Regions from separate parts of the Enterobacter cloacae subsp. cloacae ATCC 13047 genome, predicted to be linked through region 1. Evidence: predicted binding sites of a transcription regulator. Region 1 holds the regulator's gene; each other region holds the start of a gene.
What was found. Region 1 encodes CRP, which controls carbon source genes, mostly activating them, when cyclic AMP is high. Its sites were predicted from a motif close to ATGTGANNNNNNTCACAT; they were not measured.
Positions count from the first base shown of each region.

Region 1 (5,911 bases):
GCCTGGGTTGCCCCATCTGTGCCTTATTCACCGCCATCTGTATCGCAGAGAGATGAAACGCGCAGGTGAATACCGTACGGACGATATTTTCAAAGGGGACATTCCTTTTTGCCATTTCGAATACATTGAGAAGATGGGCAATGAGTTGATGTCGGCACTGGAAAGCGACCGGTACCTAGTGGGTCTTCAGAAAGAGGAGTTTATCGAGCGGATAAGCCATTACTATTGTGAAATCAACATGCTGCATCCTTTTGCGAGCGGTAATGGCATTGCGCAGCGCGTTTTCTTTGAACAGCTGGCGATCCATGCGGGTTACCTGCTGGACTGGCGCGATATCGATCCTGAGCAGTGGGTCGCGGCTAACCAGAGCGGCGCAACGGGAGATTTGTCCGCCCTGAACGCTATCTTTGCCAAAGTAGTGAGCGAAGCGCGGGAATCTGAGTAGAATAGGGCGGCATTTTTTTCGGGAGCCGCCATGATTCTGCTGATTGATAACTACGATTCCTTCACCTGGAACCTTTACCAGTATTTTTGTGAACTGGGTGCAGAGGTGGTTGTCCGCCGTAACGACGACATCAGCCTGACCGAGATTGACGCGCTGGCCCCGAAGAAAATCGTTATCTCGCCGGGGCCGTGTACCCCATCGGAATCGGGTATTTCTCTGGATGTGATCCGCCACTACGCCGGCAGGCTGCCGATTCTTGGCGTCTGCCTTGGCCATCAGGCCATCGGGCAGGTGTTTGGCGCCACCATCGTCCGCGCTGCCAGGGTGATGCACGGTAAAACCTCACCGGTTACCCACACCGGCACGGGCGTGTTTAGTGGGTTAAATAACCCGTTAACCGTCACGCGCTACCATTCTCTGGTGATTGACCCGCCGACGCTGCCCGACTGCTTTGAGGTGACCGCCTGGAGCGAGACGCAGGAGATCATGGGCATTCGCCATCGTGAATGGGATCTCGAAGGGGTGCAGTTCCACCCGGAGAGTATTCTCAGCGAACAGGGGCACCAGCTGCTGGCTAATTTCCTCAATCGCTGAATATCTGTTGCCTTGCTGTGATTTTTTATGCATATTTTGTGATTATATTTTCACAATCAATGTGACATAAAATGGATGGTCATGACATGGCAACTGAACAATCTGCAATTACCCGCGCGACATTCGATGAAGTCATTCTGCCGATTTATGCACCGGCCGAGTTTATCCCGGTAAAGGGAAAAGGCAGCCGCGTCTGGGATCAGCAGGGGAAAGAGTACGTGGATTTCGCCGGGGGGATTGCGGTGACGGCGCTGGGGCATTGCCATCCTGCACTGGTCGAGGCACTGAAAACCCAGGGCGAAACCCTGTGGCACACCAGCAACGTCTTTACCAACGAACCGGCATTGCGCCTGGGGCGCAAGATCATTGACGCGACTTTCGCCGAGCGCGTGCTGTTTATGAACTCCGGGACCGAAGCCAACGAAACCGCCTTCAAGCTGGCGCGCTACTACGCTTCCACACGCCACAGCCCATACAAAACCAAAATCATCGCTTTCCATAACGCTTTCCACGGTCGTTCACTGTTTACCGTTTCCGTTGGCGGCCAGCCGAAGTATTCCGACGGCTTTGGTCCGAAACCCGCCGATATCATTCATGTGCCGTTTAACGATCTGCATGCGGTGAAAGCGGTGATGGATGACCATACCTGCGCGGTCGTGGTTGAGCCGATTCAGGGTGAAGGTGGCGTGACGGCGGCAACGCCGGAATTCCTCAAAGGGCTGCGCGCGCTGTGCGATCAGCATCAGGCGCTGCTGGTGTTTGATGAAGTCCAGAGTGGGATGGGGCGTACCGGCTCCCTGTTCGCCTATATGCACTACGGCGTGACGCCGGATATTCTGACCAGCGCCAAAGCGCTCGGCGGCGGCTTCCCGGTCAGCGCGGTGCTCACCACCCAGGAGATCGCTTCCGCGTTCCACGTTGGCTCTCACGGCTCCACCTACGGCGGAAACCCGCTGGCCTGCGCCATCGCCGGTGCGGCGTTTGATATCATCAATACGCCGGAGGTATTAAGCGGCGTTCAGGCGAAGCGCGAGCTGTTCGTGAAACATCTGCAGCAGATCGACGAAACGTACGACGTCTTCAGCGAGATCCGGGGCATGGGACTGCTGGTTGGCGCTGAGCTGAAGCCGCAGTACAAAGGCCGCGCACGCGATTTCCTGCACGCCGCTGCTCACGAAGGGGTGATGGTACTCAACGCCGGCCCGGACGTGATGCGCTTTGCGCCGTCGCTGGTGGTCGAAGAGAACGATATTGAAGATGGATTGACCCGCTTTGCCGCGGCGGTCGCGAAGATCGTTAAAGGCTAATACTCGGTTCGTTTTAACCGCCGCGTTAACCAGATGCCGTGATGCGGACGCTGACGCCATGCCACCGACGAAATGGTGTGCATGGTGTTCAGATGCCCCAGAATGCGTTGCAGATGCTGCTCCAGGGTGCTCATTGGCCCATGGGTGAGCGTTTCCGGCGCTTCCAGAATGTTCGAATCCCCCGATTCACCCGGCGCGTCATACTCCAGACGCTGCTGACACCGCTGCAGGGCAATCTCACACGACTGCAAATAGCGCTGCGCCAGGTCTGGCGTCAGCATGGTATGTTCACGCGCCAGCGTGGTCATCGCGTTGATATGTTCGACGATGAACTGGCTGTGCGTCACCCAGAGCTTCATATCCGCCAGATAGTGCGAGTTAAAGCCGGGCTCCTGCATCGCCTGATTCAGCGAGTTGAACAGGGCGTTATGCGCCTGGTTGACCTTCATCCGCTGATACGCCAGCGGGGAGGGCTGCGGATCGTCGCTCAGGATCAGGCGGATAGCCTGCTGGTCGGCCTCCAGCGCGTCGTGGGCGTTCTGCCTGAGCAGGCCGCTTTGCCATTGTGGCCACAGCCAGACCATACCACCAAAGGCAATCAGACAGCCAATCAGGGTATCGATAAGCCTGGCGACAATAAACTGTTCGCCATTGAGCGTAAGCAATTGCAGGGTGTATACCGCCGTGACCGTAAAGCCCACCATCGCCCAGCCGTAGTTTTTGCGGATGATCAGGTAGCTCACCAGGGTAATCAATAGCATGCCTGCCAGCGTATAGCCTTCCGGCACGTGGAAGTGCAGCGTTACGCCTGCGATAATCAACCCCGCCATGGTTCCGCCCGCCCGGTGCAGAATACGCACCCGCGTGGCGCCGTAGCCATTCTGGGTGACAAACAGTACCGTCATTAATATCCAGTAGGGTTTGGGCAGATGCAGCGCCATGCCCATCAGGCTGGCGATGCTCAGCATCACGCTAATCCGGGCGGCGTTGCGCAGGGCGGAAGATTTAAACGAGAGATAGCTTTTAAGCGCAGGCAGTAGCGGCAGGCGCTTTTGCTTATCCGCCATCAGATCGCGGGGATAGAGCGGGCGCTGGGTACGCAGCACGCGGGCAATACGGCTGAAGTGCCAGGCGGCAAACTGGCCTACCGGGTTATCCTCGTGCTGGCGGGCGATTTTCTCCAGTGCGCCGAGCTGCTTGTCCATGTTAAAGCGGGTGGGGTAACGGTGATAAAGAATGTCGTCGGCCAGTACCCGCAGGCGTGCGGACACGGTCTGCGCGTTCCAGCGGATCACCGCTTCGGCATGGCTGCGCTCCACCAGCTTTTGCACCTCCTTCGGGTGGTGCAGGCTCACGGAGATATGCTCCTGCAGATCCAGCCCTACCTGGAAGGTGCGCAGCAGCCGTTTATATTCGTGGTTCTTGTTGGCGGCCAGCATATGCAGTTGCTGGTAGCACTGGCTTATCAGATCCACCACCTTCTGCTGGCGCGTCAGCAGCGGCGGTAGCGATTTTTCCGGGTCGGTATGCTGGGTCAGCAGTGTGTATTTGGCTTCGCAGTACTCCGCAAGCTGGACATAGAGCAGGCTCAGGGATTCACGCAGCGGTTGTTCCCGCCACAGCCAGAACCAGAACCAGTTAAACAGGCCATACCATAGCGTACCGAGGGCGTAGATCAGCAGCGGCTCCCACACTGGCATGTTACCTGCGAGACTCAGGGTAAAGATGGCCGCGATGAGTGAGGCGGGCAGTAACCGCGCGTGCAGCGAACTGATTTCGGCGGTCACCCCCAGCGTCATCGCCAGCACGCTCAGGATTAGCGGCAGCGGAATATCGCGGGCCAGCAAAAGCTGCACGGCCAGGCTACACCCGGCAAACAGCGAACCGCCGATAATCAGACGTTTGAAAAAACGCTTATGCGGGGTGTCGAGACCGGCAATGTTGCAGCAGGCGGGAACCAGTGAAAACAGCAGCCCCTGCTGAAGATGCCCAAGGATCAGGCCCACGGCCACAGGAAGGCACAACACCAGCGTTTGTCGCAGTGCGTAGTTAACTTCCGGGTGATAAATCAGCCTGCGCCACATGGGGAGTAGAGACAAAAACGGCGTGACACCTTGCGATGGCACGCCGTTTTATCGGGATTAACGGGTTCCGTAAACCACGATGGTTTTACCGTGGGCGGAGATCAGGTTCTGATCTTCCAGCATTTTCAGGATACGGCCCACTGTTTCACGGGAGCAACCGACGATCTGACCAATTTCCTGGCGGGTAATTTTAATTTGCATGCCGTCAGGGTGGGTCATAGCGTCTGGCTGTTTCGCCAGGTTCAGCAGGGTCTGCGCGATACGGCCGGTCACGTCCAGGAAGGCGAGGTTACCCACTTTCTCTGATGTCACCTGCAGACGGCGAGCCATCTGCGAAGAAAGACGCATCAGGATGTCAGGGTTAACCTGAATCAACTGACGGAATTTCTTGTAGGAAATTTCAGCCACTTCACATGCTGTCTTTGCACGAACCCAGGCGCTACGTTCCTGGCCTTCTTCAAACAGGCCCAGTTCACCGATAAAATCGCCCTGGTTCAGATAAGAAAGGATCATCTCTTTCCCTTCTTCATCTTTGATCAGCACTGCCACCGAGCCTTTGACGATGTAATACAACGTTTCCGCTTTTTCACCCTGGTGAATCAGCGTGCTCTTCGATGGGTACTTATGAATGTGGCAATGAGACAAGAACCATTCGAGAGTCGGGTCTGTTTGCGGTTTGCCAAGCACCATGCGCTGTTATCCTCTGTTATAAGCTGTCACCAGAGTCATAAGATGCATCCGGACTCTGGGGTTGCAATCGAATTCTTACCCATACCTGGGAAGTCGGCTGTCGTAACGTTTCGCAGCCAGTAAAGTTTGATGTCCTCTGCATACATGTGTAACGTCAATGTATTACTGTAGCATCCAGAGTGTTTTAGCATAGCTTTCGCCGCGTGTCTCCTGGTGTCTCGCTTCAGCATGACGCAGGTCGCCTTCCATTGCGAGAAATGTAACGCACGCGTAATCTGTCACCAAAAATGCAACGTTGGAGCTAATGAATATGCAAGCGCGCGTGAAATGGGTAGAAGGTTTAACGTTCCTGGGCGAGTCCTCGTCGGGACACCAGATTTTGATGGACGGTAACTCCGGCGATAAAGCACCCAGCCCAATGGAAATGGTGCTGATGGCGGCAGGTGGATGCAGCGCGATTGACGTGGTGTCGATTCTGCAAAAGGGCCGTCATGATGTGACCGACTGTGAAGTCAAGCTCACGTCAGAACGTCGCGAAGAGGCGCCACGCCTGTTCACGCACATTAACCTGCATTTTGTTGTCACCGGGAACGCGCTGAAAGATGCTGCCGTCTCACGCGCGGTGGATCTGTCTGCGGAGAAATACTGCTCTGTGGCGTTAATGCTGGAGAAAGCGGTAAAAATTACCCATTCGTATGAAGTGATCGAGGCGTGATTGATGGGGCATCGTGCGTGTTGATGCCCTCACCCTAACCCTCTCCCACCGGGCTGAGGGATCCCCAGTAATATGG
Region 1 is NC_014121.1:4,841,138-4,847,048, reverse strand. Features, by position in the region: gene ECL_RS23650 (putative adenosine monophosphate-protein transferase Fic) at 1-445, shown strand, start outside; gene pabA (aminodeoxychorismate synthase component 2) at 476-1,039, shown strand; gene argD (bifunctional acetylornithine/succinyldiaminopimelate transaminase) at 1,126-2,346, shown strand; gene ECL_RS23635 (YccS/YhfK family putative transporter) at 2,343-4,430, opposite strand; gene crp (cAMP-activated global transcriptional regulator CRP) at 4,488-5,120, opposite strand; gene ECL_RS23625 (OsmC family protein) at 5,431-5,835, shown strand.

Region 2 (5,911 bases), 210 kb from region 1:
CATCAATTCGGCATAAGACAATGTTTGGCATAGCTTTTTCCTCTTTTTAATTATGCATGCTGAGTCGTTACGCCTTCGCAGGCGGCGTGGTACTGCTGAAGTATGTCCTGAATGTGGTTGATGATGAGTTCTCGCGGCGTTGACTTGAGAGCCCCCTCGCGAACTTTGCTGTACTGCAACGGCAAATACTGGCTAATCAGCGGCAACGGTAGCGGTTCGTCCGCCAGGTTACGCACCAAACGTTCAAAGGCATCGTCAATCTGGCTGTCCGGCCAGTAGTAGCGTACGCGGTCAGAGTAGCTGTAGCCACGCGCCAGGCGGCGTGCGTTGCTGTCGCCATGGTAGTGGCTTTGCCAGTATTCCGGCCGATCGAGCATCACGTTTTCCAGCACGTGACGCAGGCCCGAGCTGGCTTTCGCTGGCAGCAGCTCTTCTTCTATGGCAGCCAGCGCAAAGAGTGCCTCACGCAGAGCGAAGGTAAGGGCCGGGCCGACTTTTAAAATGGCGAAGTGATCCTTTACCAGCTGGCGAAGCGCCTGTGGCGTCTGGTAGTCGGTAGAGTGCGCTTCAAAAACCAGCGTATCGTAGGCTTCAACCATGGTGCTCAGGGCATGGGCTTTTTGCGGCTGGTAGTCACAGACGTGCGCATGGTCGAACTCCACGCCAGGCTGAACCACCAGGCCAATAATGCGTGGCCAGATGTCACCTAACCCTTCCTTTTCGAACGCATGACGATGCGCCTCAAGCGTCGCGCGAGCCGCGTCCGGCGTGGTGACTTCAAGCTCGGTAAGCGTTTCGTGTGCGCCACCCGGCACAGGGACTTCAGTGCCAATGACATAGACCAGATCGGATTCACCAGACTGTTCACGGCAGGTCTGTTCGGCGACTTTCGCCAGACGTGCCGCGCGTTCGGCGACGATCGCGTCGGTCAAAGGAACCGGATCATCCTCGCAGGACATACTGCAGTCGAGGTGGATCTTTTTGAACCCGGCTGCGACATAGCTTTTGATAAGATCGTCAGCATTGGCCATCGCTTGCTGCGCGGGCAGGTGTTGCCAGCGGTTTGGCCCTAAGTGGTCGCCGCCGAGGATCAACTGTGACGCGGGGAAGCCAAGAGAGTCCGCCAGCTTGCGGACGAACCCGTAAAAGTCGGCGGGCGTCATGCCGGTGTAACCGCCAAACTGATCGACCTGGTTTGAGGTTGCTTCAATCAGCAGCGGCGTTTGTTGCGAATGGGCGTAACGAATTGCAGCTTCAAGTACTAATGGATGTGCGGAACAGACGGCATAAATCCCGTTTGAATTCCCCCGTTTATGTTGTTCCACCATATCAGTCAGATGTTTCACTTTCCTCTCCATTTCGGATGGTGATGGTATTCATCTTTCGTTTTGTTTCATTTTATACTGCATTATGGTGGTATAAAAATAAAACGAAAGATAATAGTTTTCCGATCTGTTTCACAAAAGAAACGCAATGAAAGGTTTCAGCGTCGGGAAGGGGAGGGTAAGAACGGTAGATGGGGCTTGCATTCCCCTAAAAGAAAGGCCTTAATAGGCAAAACGAAATGAAACGAAAGTTTATTTATAAAGGATCGCGTATGAGCAGCACTGATTCCTCCGCGGAAAAGCGCATCACCGGCACCAGTGAAAGGCGAGAGCAGATCATTCAGCGGTTGCGGGCGCAGGGAAGCGTACAGGTTAACGATCTTTCCCATTTATACGGCGTGTCGACGGTAACGATCCGCAACGATCTGGCTTTTCTGGAGAAGCAAGGTATCGCCGTTCGTGCCTATGGCGGCGCGTTGATTTGCGAAGGCAATGTGCCGGGCGTTGAACCCTCCGTTGAAGATAAAAGCTCGCTGAATACTGCCGTGAAGCGCAGCATCGCGAAAGTTGCCGCAGAACTGGTAAAGCCAGGGCATCGCATCATTCTGGATTCGGGTACCACAACGTTTGAAATTGCCCGAATGCTGCGCCAGCACACGGATGTGATTGCCATGACCAATGGCATGAACGTCGCGAACGCTTTGCTGGAAGCGGAAGGAGTGGAACTGCTGATGACAGGCGGGCATCTGCGCCGTCAGTCGCAATCCTTCTATGGCGACCAGGCGGAGCAGTCATTACAGAATTATCACTTCGATCTTTTGTTCCTGGGCGTTGACGCCATCGATCTCGATCGCGGCGTGAGCACGCACAACGAAGACGAGGCGCGCCTCAACCGCCGGATGTGCGAAGTGGCAGAGCGTATTATTGTCGTGACCGACTCCAGCAAATTTAACCGCTCGAGCCTGCATAAAATCATTGATACACAACGGATTGATATGATTATTGTCGACGAAGGCATTCCGGCGGAGAGCCTGGATGGGTTGCGTAAAAGCGGGATCGATGTGGTGCTGGTGAAAGGGTAGTTTCTCCCCTCACCCTAACCCTAACCCTCTCCCCTGTGGAGAGGGCAGGGTGAGGGGCTATCACGTCACCGGTGCCGGGTTAAACACCGCCAGCTGATTGTGCAGCCCCCACTGGTCCGAGAAGGTTTTCTTCCTGCCGCTCGCCACATCCAGAATAAAGTGGAACAGCTTCCAGCCTACCTCTTCTATGCTCTCTTCCCCGGTGGCGATGGTGCCTGCGTTAATGTCCATTAAGTCATACCAGCGGTTAGCCAGCTCAGTGCGGGTGGCCATTTTAATCACAGGCACCGCCATCAGGCCGTACGGCGTACCGCGTCCGGTGGTAAAGACCTGCACCGTAATGCCGGAAGCCACCTGCTGGGTGCCGCAAACAAAGTCACTGGCCGGGGTTGCCGCGTAGATCAAACCGCGTTTCGTTGGACGCTGGCCCGGCGAGAGGACTTCTGCAATGGCACTTTGACCGGATTTGGCGATAGAGCCGAGCGCTTTTTCCACCACGTTCGCCAGGCCCCCTTTTTTGTTCCCCGGAGAGGGGTTGGCGCTGCGGTCGGTTTTTCCCATATTGAGGTAGTTATCGTACCAGGCCATCTCTTCGAGCAGGCGTTTGCCCACCTCTTCGTTGATGGCGCGCGGCGTGAGCAGATGAATGGCATCTCGCACTTCTGTCACTTCAGAGAACATCACCGTGGCCCCGCAGCGAACAAACAGGTCGGAGGCATAACCCACCGCCGGGTTGGCGGTCACACCGGAAAACGCATCGCTGCCGCCACATTGTGTACCAATCACCAGCTCGGAAGCCGGGCAGGTCTCACGTTGACGCGTATTGAGTTTAGCCAGATGACGCTCTGCAACCTGAAGGATATCGTCAACCATCGAACGGAAACCAACGTGGTGTTCGTCCTGCAGACGTACAATGCTGGCCTCATCGGCCGGAATGGCTTTTACATCCTCGGTGCCCTGCAGCAGGCGCTCAGGCTGTAGCTTTTCACAACCCAGGCCTATCACCATCACTTCGCCACCAAAGTTCGGGTTCAGGGCGATATTGTGGATAGTTCGGATTGGCACCACGGCCGCAGGGGCATTGATCGCCACGCCGCAGCCGTAAAGGTGATTCAGCCCCACCACGCCATCAACGTTCGGGTACTTTGGCAGCAGATCGCGCTCAATGAGTTTCACCACGTAATCCACCACGCCTGCCACACAGTGAACGCTGGTGGTAATGCCGAGCAGATTCTTGGTTCCAACGCTGCCGTCTGCGTTGCGATAGCCTTCAAAGGTGTACCCTTCCAGCGGTGGCAGCGGCTCCGGGACGCGGGTTGCCAGCGGCAGGGTGTTCAACGGTGGGGCTTCTGGCAGCTCAACCAGAGACTCATCAATCCAGCTGCCTTGCGGAATGGCACGGACGGCATAGCCAATGACTTCACCATAACGCACGATTTCACCCTGGGCCGGGATATCCACCAGCGCCACTTTATGCCCCTGCGGAATATGTTCAATCAGCTCCAGGCCATCCGGGAAGCGGGTTCCGGCTTTTAAGCCATTGTCGTTCACAATAATTGCCACATTATCCGTGTCGTGAACTTTTATATAGAACGCCGTCGGCAACGCTTGTCGAATTTCAATGTCGGCCATTGTTCAATATTCTCCAGCAAAGAATCTGATAATAAATACAGCCAATTTTCTTATGGCAAAAATAAAAACGCAGCTTGCGAAAATAGAGCATGTCAGGAGACAGAGCGTGAGAATGTGATCGCGATCGCTCCCGAACCAGTAATGGCTGATTCTGTGCATCAGCGCCCAGTGGGTTGTGCATATGCTCAAAATATTATTGAAACAGAGCGTAACACTTGAGCATTAAAACAATGTGCTGCCGGAAAGTGAAGATTATACTGAATGACGATTTTATCACGCCGAAATAGAGAATAAATATAACGCTGGTAATAAATATACTGACCAGCGCTGCGGAATTAAAAAGGTAAATACGATGAATAACGCTATCTTCCCAAATAAATTTAAAGCGGCGCTTGCGGCGCACCAGATTCAAATTGGATGCTGGTCCGCACTGGCAAACCCAATCAGCACCGAAGTGCTGGGTCTGGCGGGGTTCGACTGGCTAGTGCTTGATGGCGAGCATGCGCCGAACGATATCAGCACCTTTATTCCGCAGCTGATGGCGCTCAAAGGCAGCCAGAGCGCGCCGGTGGTCCGCGTCCCCACGAACGAGCCGGTGATCATCAAGCGCCTGCTGGATATCGGCTTCTACAACTTCCTGATCCCGTTTGTCGAAACGCAGGAGGAGGCGGCACAGGCCGTGGCGTCAACACGCTATCCGCCGGAAGGGATCCGCGGTGTCTCCGTTTCGCATCGCGCCAACATGTTTGGCACCGTACCGGACTACTTTGCGCAGTCCAACAGCAACATCACCATTCTGGTACAGATTGAGAGTCAGCAGGGTGTCGATAACGTGGATGCCATCGCCGCCACCGAGGGCGTGGACGGTATTTTTGTCGGCCCAAGCGATCTGGCGGCCGCATTTGGGCACCTGGGCAATGCGGGTCACCCGGATGTGCAGCGCGCCATCCAGCACATCTTTGCCCGCGCCAAAGCGCACGGCAAACCGTGTGGCATTCTGGCGCCGGTTGAAGCAGACGCACGCCGCTATCTGGAGTGGGGCGCGACCTTCGTTGCCGTCGGCAGCGACCTCGGCGTATTCCGTTCTGCGACGCAGAAATTAGCGGACGCTTTTAAAAAATAACCATCTTGAGGAAAACAGATTATGACGCTGAAAGTGGGTTTTATTGGCCTCGGCATTATGGGCAAACCAATGAGTAAAAACCTCATCAAAGCAGGATACTCCCTGGTGGTTTCAGACCATAATTCGCAGGCCGTGGCCGAAGTGATGGCGGCTGGCGCAGAAACCGCCACCACAGCCAAAGCCATTGCCGAGCAGTGCGATGTCATTATCACCATGCTGCCAAACTCTCCCCATGTAAAAGAGGTCGCGCTGGGTGAGAACGGCATTATCGACGGCGCGAAGCCGGGCCTGGTGTTGATCGACATGAGCTCCATCGCACCGCTGGCCAGCCGGGAAATCAGCGAGGCGTTGAAAGCGAAAGGCGTCGAGATGCTCGATGCCCCGGTGAGCGGCGGTGAACCGAAAGCCATCGACGGTACGTTGTCGGTCATGGTCGGCGGCGATAAGGCGATTTTCGACAAATACTACGATCTGATGAAAGCGATGGCCGGTTCCGTGGTGCACACCGGGGAGATTGGCGCGGGTAACGTAACCAAGCTGGCAAACCAGGTGATTGTGGCGCTGAATATTGCCGCCATGTCGGAGGCGCTCACTCTGGCCACCAAAGCGGGCGTCAACCCGGATCTGGTTTACCAGGCGATCCGCGGTGGGCTGGCGGGTAGCACGGTGCTGGACGCTAAAGCGCCGATGGTGATGGATCGTAACTTCAAACCCGGTTTCCGTATCGACCTGCACATTAAAGATCTGGC
Region 2 is NC_014121.1:4,635,331-4,641,241, reverse strand. Features, by position in the region: gene agaV (PTS N-acetylgalactosamine transporter subunit IIB) at 1-31, opposite strand, end outside; gene kbaZ (tagatose-bisphosphate aldolase subunit KbaZ) at 51-1,358, opposite strand; gene ECL_RS22525 (DeoR family transcriptional regulator) at 1,598-2,407, shown strand; gene garD (galactarate dehydratase) at 2,468-4,039, opposite strand; gene garL (2-dehydro-3-deoxyglucarate aldolase) at 4,392-5,162, shown strand; gene garR (2-hydroxy-3-oxopropionate reductase) at 5,184-5,911, shown strand, end outside.
Region 2: the regulator CRP is predicted to act here: its motif matches at 4,152-4,169, upstream of garD (galactarate dehydratase).

Region 3 (5,911 bases), 490 kb from region 1:
CTGCGGCACGTTTCGAAGCCTACGGCTGGCACGTTGTGCGTGGCGTTGATGGCCACGATGCTGACTCGATTAAACGTGCAGTAGAAGAAGCGCGTGCGGTCACTGACAAACCATCCCTGCTGATGTGCAAAACCATCATCGGTTTCGGTTCTCCGAACAAAGCGGGCACCCACGATTCCCACGGTGCGCCACTGGGCGACGCGGAAATCGCGCTGACCCGTGAAGCGTTGGGCTGGAAACACCCTGCATTCGAAATCCCATCTGAAATCTATGCCCAGTGGGATGCCAAAGAAGCGGGTCAGGCGAAAGAAGCGGCCTGGAACGAGAAGTTCGCGGCTTACGCTAAAGCCTTCCCACAGGAAGCGGCTGAATTCACCCGTCGTATGAAAGGTGAAATGCCGTCTGACTTCGACGCGAAAGCGAACGAGTTCATCGCTAAACTGCAGGCGAACCCATCTAAAATCGCCAGCCGTAAAGCGTCTCAGAATGCGATCGAAGCGTTCGGTCCATGGCTTCCAGAATTCCTCGGCGGCTCCGCTGACCTGGCACCGTCTAACCTGACCCTGTGGTCTGGCTCTAAGCCAATCAACGAAGATGCGGCCGGTAACTACATCCATTATGGTGTACGTGAATTCGGTATGACCGCTATCGCGAACGGTATCTCCCTGCACGGTGGTTTCCTGCCGTACACCTCTACCTTCCTGATGTTCGTGGAATATGCCCGTAACGCCGTGCGTATGGCTGCGCTGATGAAACAGCGTCAGGTGATGGTTTATACCCACGACTCCATTGGTCTGGGCGAAGATGGTCCAACTCACCAGCCGGTAGAGCAGGTTGCTTCTCTGCGTGTCACCCCGAACATGAGCACATGGCGTCCATGTGACCAGGTGGAATCTGCAGTGGCATGGAAATACGGCGTTGAGCGTCAGGACGGTCCAACCGCGCTGATCCTCTCCCGTCAGAACCTGGCACAGCAGGATCGTACCGAAGAGCAGCTGGCGAACATCGCCCGCGGTGGCTACGTGCTGAAGGATTGCGCGGGACAGCCAGAGCTGATCTTCATCGCAACCGGTTCTGAAGTTGAGCTGGCTGTTGCAGCCTGGGACAAACTGACTGCCGAAGGCGTTAAAGCGCGCGTGGTTTCCATGCCGTCTACCGATGCGTTCGACAAGCAGGATGCTGCTTACCGTGAATCCGTACTGCCTAAAGCCGTTTCCGCACGCGTGGCGGTTGAAGCGGGTATCGCTGACTACTGGTTCAAATACGTGGGCCTGAACGGCGCTATCGTCGGTATGACCACCTTCGGTGAATCTGCTCCGGCAGAGCAGTTGTTCGAAGAGTTCGGCTTCACCGTTGAGAACGTTGTCGCTAAGGCTAAAGAACTGCTGTAATTGCCGTTTTGCCCGGTGGCGCTTACGCTTACCGGGCCTACAAATGGCTCGAAAGTAGGCCGGGTAAGCGTAAGCGCCACCCGGCTTTTTTGTAGGCACTATTCCTCAGACATGTAACTGCTCTGTAAATTATTCCATCTAAAATGTGACGCAAGTCATATAGCTCGCTTATTCATCTGGACAGACATTCCTTTTATTCCCCGATTCGCTTATTCTTGCTGAAGCGTTTCAGTCGATTAAATGTTCGACAATTGACCAATCAATCGCAGTTTGTGATAGCAAAGATTCCCCTTCGGGCGTAGCTGGATTACTCTTTCAGCCACCTCGAACTCAGGGACAGCTTTGCAGGAGATCTATGACCGTACGCGTAGCGATTAATGGCTTCGGTCGCATCGGGCGCAACGTGGTTCGTGCTTTATATGAATCCGGGCGTCGGGCGGAAATTACCGTGGTGGCAATCAATGAACTGGCGGATGCTGCGGGCATGGCGCATTTATTGAAATATGACACCAGCCACGGACGCTTTGCCTGGGACGTGCGCCAGGAAAGGGATCAGCTGTTTGTCGGTGACGATACGATCCGCGTACTGCATGAGCGCAATATTGCCGCGCTACCGTGGCGTGAACTGGGTGTGGATGTGGTGCTTGACTGTACCGGCGTATATGGCAACCGCGAACACGGCGAAGCGCATCTCACCGCCGGCGCGAAAAAAGTCCTGTTCTCTCATCCCGGCAGTAACGACCTCGACGCAACGGTCGTTTTCGGCGTCAATCAGCATGAGCTACAAGCCGAACACCGTATTGTCTCCAACGCCTCCTGCACCACCAACTGCATTATTCCGGTCATTAAACTGTTAGACGATGCATATGGCATTGAATCCGGCACCGTGACCACGATTCACTCCGCCATGCACGATCAGCAGGTCATCGACGCCTACCACCCGGATTTACGACGCACGCGTGCTGCGAGCCAGTCAATCATCCCGGTGGATACAAAACTGGCTGCCGGGATCACCCGAATTTTCCCGCAGTTTAATGACCGTTTCGAAGCGATTGCCGTGCGTGTACCGACGATAAACGTCACCGCAATTGACCTCAGCGTGACGGTAAAAAAACCGGTAAAAGCCTGTGAAGTCAACCTGTTGCTGCGAAAAGCGGCACAGGGGGCATTTCATGGTATAGTTGACTATACGGAATTACCGTTGGTCTCAGTGGATTTTAACCACGACCCGCACAGCGCCATTGTTGATGGCACGCAAACGCGCGTCAGTGGCGCACACCTTATCAAGACGCTGGTCTGGTGTGATAACGAATGGGGCTTTGCTAACCGAATGCTCGACACCACGTTAGCAATGGCTGCCAAAGGTTTCAGGTAAGACGCATCGTGCGTCTGCAAAACTTTAAGAATCAACGAGAGGATTCACCATGTCTGTAATTAAGATGACCGATCTGGATCTGGCTGGTAAACGCGTTTTCATCCGTGCGGATCTGAACGTGCCAGTTAAAGATGGCAAAGTGACCAGTGACGCGCGTATCCGTGCATCTCTGCCAACCATCGAACTGGCTCTGAAGCAGGGTGCGAAAGTGATGGTGACCTCCCACCTGGGTCGTCCAACTGAAGGCGAGTACAACGAAGAGTTCTCTCTGCTGCCGGTTGTTAATTACCTGAAAGACAAACTGTCCAGCCCGGTTCGCCTGGTGAAAGATTACCTGGATGGCGTGGAAGTGGCTGCCGGTGAGCTGGTGGTGCTGGAAAACGTTCGCTTCAACAAAGGCGAGAAGAAAGACGACGAAGCACTCTCCAAAAAATACGCGGCGCTGTGCGACGTATTCGTAATGGATGCATTCGGTACTGCGCACCGTGCGCAGGCGTCTACCCACGGTATCGGTAAATTCGCAGACGTTGCGTGCGCTGGTCCTCTGCTGGCCGCGGAACTGGATGCGCTGGGTAAAGCACTGAAAGAACCTGCTCGTCCAATGGTTGCCATCGTGGGTGGTTCTAAAGTTTCTACCAAACTGACCGTTCTGGATTCCCTGTCTAAAATCGCTGACCAGCTGATCGTTGGCGGTGGTATCGCGAACACCTTCGTTGCCGCTCAGGGCCACAACGTTGGTAAATCCCTGTATGAAGCAGACCTGGTTGACGAAGCCAAACGCCTGCTGGGCACCTGTGATATCCCGGTTCCGACCGATGTTCGCGTTGCCACTGAGTTCTCCGAAACGGCGACTGCTACCCTGAAATCTGTAAACGACATCAAAGATGAAGAGCAGATTCTGGACCTGGGTGACGTTTCTGCACAGAAACTGGCTGAAATCCTGAAAAACGCAAAAACTATCCTGTGGAACGGTCCTGTTGGCGTGTTCGAATTCCCGAACTTCCGTAAAGGGACTGAAATTGTTGCTAACGCTATCGCAGACAGCGAAGCGTTCTCTATCGCAGGCGGTGGTGACACCCTGGCAGCAATCGACTTGTTCGGTATCGCTGACAAAATCTCCTACATCTCCACTGGTGGCGGCGCATTCCTCGAATTCGTGGAAGGCAAAGTTCTGCCAGCAGTAGCAATGCTCGAAGAGCGCGCTAAGAAGTAAGCCATTCAAGGGCAGGGAAACCTGCCCAATTTTCAGCGCGCTTTAAGAGCTCGCACCTTTTCTAACGGCCGAAGATACAGGACTAAGCAACATGTCTAAAATTTTTGATTTCGTAAAACCTGGCGTGATCACTGGTGATGACGTTCAGAAAGTGTTCCAGGTAGCTAAAGAAAACAACTTTGCTCTGCCAGCAGTTAACTGCGTGGGTACTGACTCCATCAACGCCGTACTGGAAACCGCTGCAAAAGTTAAAGCACCGGTTATCGTACAGTTCTCTAACGGCGGCGCTGCGTTCATCGCAGGTAAAGGCGTGAAAACTGACATTCCTCAGGGTGCTGCAATCCTGGGCGCTATCTCTGGTGCGCACCACGTACACCAGATGGCTGAACACTACGGTGTTCCAGTTATCCTGCACACTGACCACTGCGCGAAGAAACTGCTGCCGTGGATCGACGGTCTGCTGGACGCGGGTGAAAAACACTTCGCGGCTACCGGTAAGCCACTGTTCTCTTCTCACATGATCGACCTGTCTGAAGAGTCTCTGGAAGAGAACATCGAGATCTGCTCCAAATACCTGGCGCGCATGTCCAAAATGGGCATGACCCTGGAAATCGAACTGGGTTGCACCGGCGGTGAAGAAGACGGCGTGGACAACAGCCACATGGACGCTTCTGCTCTGTACACTCAGCCAGAAGACGTTGATTACGCTTACACCGAGCTGAGCAAAATTAGCCCACGCTTCACCATTGCAGCGTCTTTCGGTAACGTACACGGCGTTTACAAACCAGGTAACGTGGTTCTGACCCCAACCATCCTGCGTGACTCTCAGGAATACGTGTCCAAGAAACACAACCTGCCGCACAACAGCCTGAACTTCGTCTTCCACGGCGGTTCCGGTTCTTCTGCTCAGGAAATCAAAGACTCCGTAAGCTACGGCGTAGTGAAAATGAACATCGATACCGACACCCAGTGGGCAACCTGGGACGGTATCCTGCAGTACTACAAAGCGAACGAAGCTTACCTGCAGGGCCAGCTGGGCAACCCGAAAGGCGAAGACCAGCCGAACAAGAAATACTACGATCCACGCGTATGGCTGCGCGCAGCGCAGACGTCCATGGTGACCCGTCTGGAGCAGGCATTCAAAGAGCTGAACGCGATCGACGTTCTGTAATTTGAGCTGCTGACAGCATCAGGAGGCCCGCAAACGCGGGCCTTTTTTTATGCTTTTTCAATACCCTGTCAGATCGGTTTTTGTGATCTGTTTGGCAAAACTTGCGCTTTTTGTTTACCCTTTACGGACCTGCCTGTCTCCATGGGGGATGGATTTGTGTTTTGGTTTAACAAAAGGAAGAATAAATGGAACAACTCGATGTTGTAGACAGCATCAATAACGCCGGTAACTGGCTGGTGCGCAACCAGGCGCTGCTGCTGAGTTACGCCGTGAATATCGTCGCGGCGATTGCCATCATCATCGTCGGGATGATCGTGGCGCGTATTGTATCGAATGCGGTCAACCGGGTGATGGTAGCGCGACATATCGACGCTACGGTGGCTGACTTTCTCTCTGCGCTGGTGCGCTATGGTATCATCGCGTTTACGCTGATTGCTGCACTGGGGCGCGTGGGGGTACAAACGGCATCGGTGATCGCCGTGCTTGGTGCCGCGGGTCTGGCTATTGGTCTGGCGTTACAGGGCTCGCTCTCAAACCTGGCGGCAGGCGTTCTGCTGGTCACCTTCCGTCCGTTCCGTTCCGGTGAGTATGTTGATCTGGGCGGCATTGCCGGTACCGTACTGCAGGTACAAATTTTCTCAACCACTCTGCGTACCGTTGACGGGCGTATCGTTGTGGTCCCGAACGGGAAAATCATCGCGGGCAACATTATTAACTTTTCTCGCGAGCCGGTGCGCCGTAACGAGTTAATTATCAGCGTG
Region 3 is NC_014121.1:4,354,752-4,360,662, reverse strand. Features, by position in the region: gene tkt (transketolase) at 1-1,391, shown strand, start outside; gene epd (erythrose-4-phosphate dehydrogenase) at 1,747-2,766, shown strand; gene pgk (phosphoglycerate kinase) at 2,816-3,979, shown strand; gene fbaA (class II fructose-bisphosphate aldolase) at 4,071-5,150, shown strand; gene ECL_RS21160 (small-conductance mechanosensitive channel MscS) at 5,336-5,911, shown strand, end outside.
Region 3: the regulator CRP is predicted to act here: its motif matches at 1,535-1,552, upstream of epd (erythrose-4-phosphate dehydrogenase).

Region 4 (5,911 bases), 1.3 Mb from region 1:
CCTTCGGTCAGCTCTTCACGGGCGATTTCGCACAGCTCGTACAGTTTATCCAGGCCAAACGTCTCTTCGTGGCAGGCAATCTGGAATACGGAGTCAGCAGAGGTGTAGAAAATCGGCTTACCGGTTTTCATGTGCTCTTCGCCGAGCTGATCCAGAATCACGGTACCGGAAGAGTGGCAGTTACCGAGGTAGCCCGGCAGGTTGGCGCGTTTCACCAGCTTATCAAGCAGTTCCTGCGGGAAGCTGTTCTCGTGATCGGAGAAATAGCCCCAGTCAAACAGAACCGGCACACCGGCGATTTCCCAGTGACCGGACGGGGTGTCTTTACCGGAAGAGAGCTCATGCGCCCAGGCGTAAGCGCCCACCACTTCCGCGTTGCCGTCCATACCGGCAGCGATTTTACCGGTAGAACCTTCATGCGCTTTCACCAGACCGAGGCGGGTCAGATTGGGCAGAGTCAGAGGGCCTTTACGACCGTTGTCCGCTTCGCCTTTCGCACAGGCTTCCGCGATGTGACCCATGGTATCGGAACCCACGTCACCAAAACGTTCTGCATCTTCGGTTGCGCCGATGCCGAATGAGTCCAGCACCATAATAAATGCACGTTTCATAATTGTTCTCCGTACGTAGTGCTAAAAATGATTGATCGGATCAGTATACCGCTATTCGGTGATACGACGATAGACCGAAGGCGAGCTTTCTGGTGCTTTATCAGCAAGCGTAATGGCCGCTTTCACCGCCTTCGCCGCCTCCTGCCAGCTGGCTTCGTCTTTGGCGTGGATCACCGCCAGCGGACGTTCTCCGTCAACGCTGTCGCCCAGACGGGCCATATCGGTAAAGCCAACGCTGTAATCAATAGTGTCCGATGCCTGACGACGGCCGCCGCCCATCGAGACCACCGCCATACCCAGTGCACGGGTGTCCATAGCAGAGACGAAACCTTCGCTATCGGCATAAACGGCTTTGCTGAGCGTCGCGGTCGGCAGGTATTTCGCGTAGTTTTCCACGAAATCGGTCGGGCCTTTTTGCGCCGCCACCATGCGGCCAAAGATTTCTGCCGCTTTGCCGTTATCCAGCACCGCCTGCAGCTTCGCGCGCGCTTCAGCGTCGTCTTTCGCCAGTTTGCCTGAAATCAGCATCTCGACGCACAGCGCCATGGTCACGTCGAACAGTCGTGGGTTGCGGTATTCGCCTGTCAGAAACTGAACGGCTTCGCGCACTTCGACGGCGTTACCAGCGCTGGAGGCCAGCACCTGATTCATGTCCGTCAGCAGTGCGGTGGTGCGCACGCCTGCGCCGTTGGCAACGCCAACAATCGCTTCAGCAAGCTGAGCAGAGAGTTCATAGGTTGGCATAAACGCGCCGCTACCCACTTTTACGTCCATTACCAGCGCGTCCAGCCCCTCTGCCAGTTTCTTCGCCAGAATAGAGGCGGTGATCAGCGGGATGGAGTCAACGGTTGCGGTGATATCGCGGGTTGCGTAGAAGCGCTTGTCTGCCGGGGCGAGCGAGCTGGTCTGGCCGATGATCGCCACGCCAACGTCTTTAATAATTTCGCGGAAGCGGTTGTCATCCGGGAAGATATCGAAGCCCGGAATGGCTTCCAGTTTGTCGAGCGTACCGCCGGTGTGTCCCAGGCCGCGCCCGGAGATCATCGGGATATAACCGCCGCAGGCCGCCACCATGGGGCCGAGCATCAGAGACGTTACATCGCCTACGCCGCCGGTGGAGTGTTTGTCGACAATCGGGCCGTTGAGGTTGAGGCTCTTCCAGTCCAGTACGGTTCCTGAATCTCGCATCGCCATGGTCAACGAGACACGCTCAGGCATCGACATATCGTGGAAGAAGATGGTCATCGCCAGGGCTGCAATCTGCCCTTCTGAGATGGTGTTATCTCGAATGCCGTTGATAAAGAAGCGGATCTCTTCGTCGCTTAATGCATGACCATCACGTTTTTTACGAATAATTTCTTGTGCGAGAAACACGGTAACCCCCATGAGGAATCGGGTGAATGATGGCGGGTACGATATACCCGACCACGATCCTGTAGGCCGGGTAAGCGTAGCGCCACCCGGCAATTCAAACTTAGTAGCTGCTGGCGCTCTTACCGTCGCCATGACCCAGCGCTTTCAGCAGGCTTGCCAGCAGGCTGGACGCGCCGAAGCGGTAGTGACGTGAGTCCGCCCACTCTTCGCCGAACAGCTCGTCGGCAATCGCCAGGAACTGCTGCGCGTCTTCCGCAGTACGCACACCGCCCGCCGGTTTAAAGCCCACAGTTTTGGACACGCCCATATCGCGGATCACTTCCATCATGATGCGCGCGCTTTCCGGGGTCGCATTCACCGGCACTTTACCGGTAGAGGTTTTAATGAAATCCGCACCGGCTTTGATGGAGATTTCGGACGCTTTACGAATCAGCGCTTCTTCTTTCAGTTCGCCGGTTTCGATGATCACTTTCAGCAGCACGTTTGCCGCCGCGCAGGCGTCTTTACAGGCTTTCACCAGGTCAAAGCCCACCTGCTCGTTGCCCGCGATCAGCGCACGGTACGGGAATACCACGTCAACTTCGTCTGCGCCGTAGGCAATCGCCGCGCGGGTTTCCGCCAGCGCGATCTCGATATCGTCGTTGCCGTGCGGGAAGTTAGTTACGGTTGCAATGCGCACGTCCGGGGTACCCTGCTCTTTCAGAGTTTTGCGGGCAATCGGGATAAAGCGCGGATAGATGCAGACAGCGGCAGTGTTGCCCACTGGCGTTTTCGCCTGATGACACAGGGCGATGACTTTTTCATTGGTGTCGTCATCGTTCAGGGTGGTCAGGTCCATCAGTTTCAACGCGCGCAGGCTGCTTGCAGTTAAATCGGTCATAACATTCTCCAACGGCGGTGCCGTATCAATTTTACCTTGCGGGTCTGTGAGTATTCTAACATCCACCCGCATTCACACTTCGACATTCATCACAGTTAATGAAAACTACGTACAAATTTGCATTACTGTAATGAGATCTGCTTCAAATTTTAATGCGTGAACTGCTGACGAATGCAGCGATTCCCCTCGTCAGATCAAAAGCCCTGACGGGATGGCTTCCTACAATCCGTTCATCATCCGCAGAACAATCAAGGAAGCGAACATGCCCCACGCCAGCCCCGACGCCCTGCAACAACGTTGCCAGCACATTGTGACAAGCCCGGTGTTAACCCCGGAACAGAAGCGTCATTTTCTGGCGCTGGAAGCGGAAAACAATCTGCCTTATCCGGCACTTCCTGAGGCGGCTCGTGCCGCGCTGGACAAGGGATTTATCTGCGACATGTTTGAAGGGCACGCGCCCTATAAACCCCGTTATGTTCTGCCGGATTACGCAACGTTTCTGGCTAAAGGTTCAGAATGGCTGGAGCTGGAGGGGGCGAAAGATCTGGATGACGCGCTCTCGCTGTTAACCATTCTCTACCATCATGTGCCGTCAGTAACATCAATGCCGGTCTATCTCGGTCACCTTGATGCCTTACTGCAACCCTATGTTAGAATCCTAACACAAGAAGCGATCGATAGCCGAATAAAACGTTTCTGGCGCTATCTCGACAGAACGTTGCCGGACGCCTTTACGCACGTCAACATTGGTCCGGCAGATACCCCCATCACCCGCGCCATTTTGCGTGCCGATGCAGAATTGAAGCAGGCTGCACCAAATCTGACGTTTATTTATGACCCGGACGTGACGCCGGACGATCTCCTGCTTGAGGTGGCAAAAAATATCTGTGAATGCAGCAAACCGCATATTTCCCATGGCCCGGTGAATGATAAAATTTTCACAAAAGGCCGCTATGGCATCGTGAGCTGTTACAACTCGCTGCCGCTGGCGGGCGGCGGCAGTACGCTGGTCCGCCTCAATCTGCGGGCGATTGCTGAACACAGCGCGTCACCCGACGATTTCTTCACGCGTATGTTGCCGCACTACTGCCAGCAACAAATGGCCATCATTGATGCCCGCTGCGCGTTTCTCTATCAACAATCCGGCTTCTTTGAGAATAGCTTCCTGGTGAAAGAGGGGCTGATTGATGCCGATCGCTTTGTACCGATGTTTGGCATGTACGGGATGGCAGAGGCGGTGAATACGCTTTGCGAAAAAGCGGGTATCGACGGCCGTTACGGTAAGAGCGAGCAGGCCAACGCGCTGGGCTATCGCATCAGCGAGCAGCTGGCGGCGTTTGTGGAAAACACGCCGGTGAAATACGGCTGGAAACAGCGCGCGATGCTCCATGCACAGTCGGGAATAAGTTCAGATGTCGGTACCACTCCGGGCGCGCGTCTGCCGTACGGCGACGAGCCGGATCCCATCACTCATCTGCTGGCCGTGGCGCCGCATCACCCGCACTACTCCGCCGGGATCAGCGACATTCTAACGCTGGATGAGACGGTAAAACGCAATCCGCAGGCGGTCGTGCAGCTGTGCCTGGGGGCGTTTAAGGCCGGTATGCGGGAATTTACCGCCAACGTAGCCGGTAACGATCTGGTGCGCGTGACCGGCTATATGGTGCGGCTGTCGGATCTGGCACAGTATCGCGAAGCCGGATCGCGCACCAATACCACCTGGCTTGGCGAAGAAGCCGCACGCAATACCCGCATTCTGGAACGTCAGCCGCGCGTGGTCAGCCATGAACAGCAGATGCGCTTTAGTTAGTCAGGTTATCCCCTTCTCCTGCGTGGACGGGCCGGGCAGCCGCCTGGCCCTCTTCCTGCAGGGCTGTAACCTGCGCTGTAAAACCTGCCACAACCCGTGGACCATCGGGCGCTGCAACGACTGCGGCGACTGCGTGCCCCACTGTCCGCACGATGCACTGAACATTCAGGCCGGGCGCGTCTGGTGGCAGGAGAGTCAGTGCCAGCAGTGCGATACCTGCCTGCATCTGTGCCAGCAGCAGGCAACGCCAATGGCGCAGCGCCTGAGCGTGGAAGAGATCCTCGCGCAGGTCCGTAAAGCCGCCCCTTTTATTGAAGGGGTTACCGTGAGCGGCGGCGAAGCCACTACCCAGTTGCCGTTTTTGATCGCCCTGTTCACGGCGATCAAAACGGATCCCGCCCTGCGCCACCTTACATGTCTGGTGGACAGTAACGGTCTGCTGGGGGAAACCGGCTGGCAAAGACTGCTGCCGGTACTGGATGGCGCGATGGTGGATCTCAAGGCGTGGGGAAACGAACATCACCGCGTGCTGACCGGACGCGAAAACCCGCAGATTAAGCAGAGCATTCGCTGGCTGGCGCAGCATCAGCGGCTGGCGGAACTGCGTTTACTGGTGATCCCTGAGCAGTGCGATTATCTGGAGCATCTTAAGCCCCTGACGACATTTATCCTCGGGCTGGGGAATGTGCCGGTGCGCATTAACGCGTTTCACGCGCACGGGGTTTACGGCGAGGCGGCGTCATGGCGCAGCGCTACACCGGAGGACATCGAGCCGCTGGCGCTGGCGCTCGAAAAACAGCACATCACGGTGATCCGCCCGGCACTTTACCTATAGCGTGATGCCAAACAGCGCGCGGGTATTTTCCAGCAGCGCATCTGCAATCTCCGTTTCCGGCTCCTCACGCAGTTCACACAGCGTGGTAAACACGCGTGCCGCCTGTTCCGGGCGGTTCGGCTGTCCCTGAAAACCGTTTAATGGCATATCAGGAGCATCCGTTTCCAGTAACAGAGCAGACAGCGGTAACTGTGCCATTACGTCGCGCGTTTTGCTGGCCCGGGGATAGGTAATGGTACCGCCCACGCCAATCTTATAGCCCAGTTCAATAAAACGCTGCGCCTGCTGCAGGCTACCGGAGAAACCGTGCACTACCCCTTTTCGCGGCAGATCGATGCGTTTCAGGTGCATCGCCAGTTTGTCGTGCGTACGTCGTGAGTGGAGGATCACCGGCAGATCGT
Region 4 is NC_014121.1:780,090-786,000, reverse strand. Features, by position in the region: gene deoB (phosphopentomutase) at 1-611, opposite strand, end outside; gene deoA (thymidine phosphorylase) at 663-1,985, opposite strand; gene deoC (deoxyribose-phosphate aldolase) at 2,086-2,865, opposite strand; gene ECL_RS03825 (YjjI family glycine radical enzyme) at 3,128-4,675, shown strand; gene ECL_RS03820 (YjjW family glycine radical enzyme activase) at 4,650-5,510, shown strand; gene ECL_RS03815 (metal-dependent hydrolase) at 5,505-5,911, opposite strand, start outside.
Region 4: the regulator CRP is predicted to act here: its motif matches at 2,996-3,013, upstream of deoC (deoxyribose-phosphate aldolase).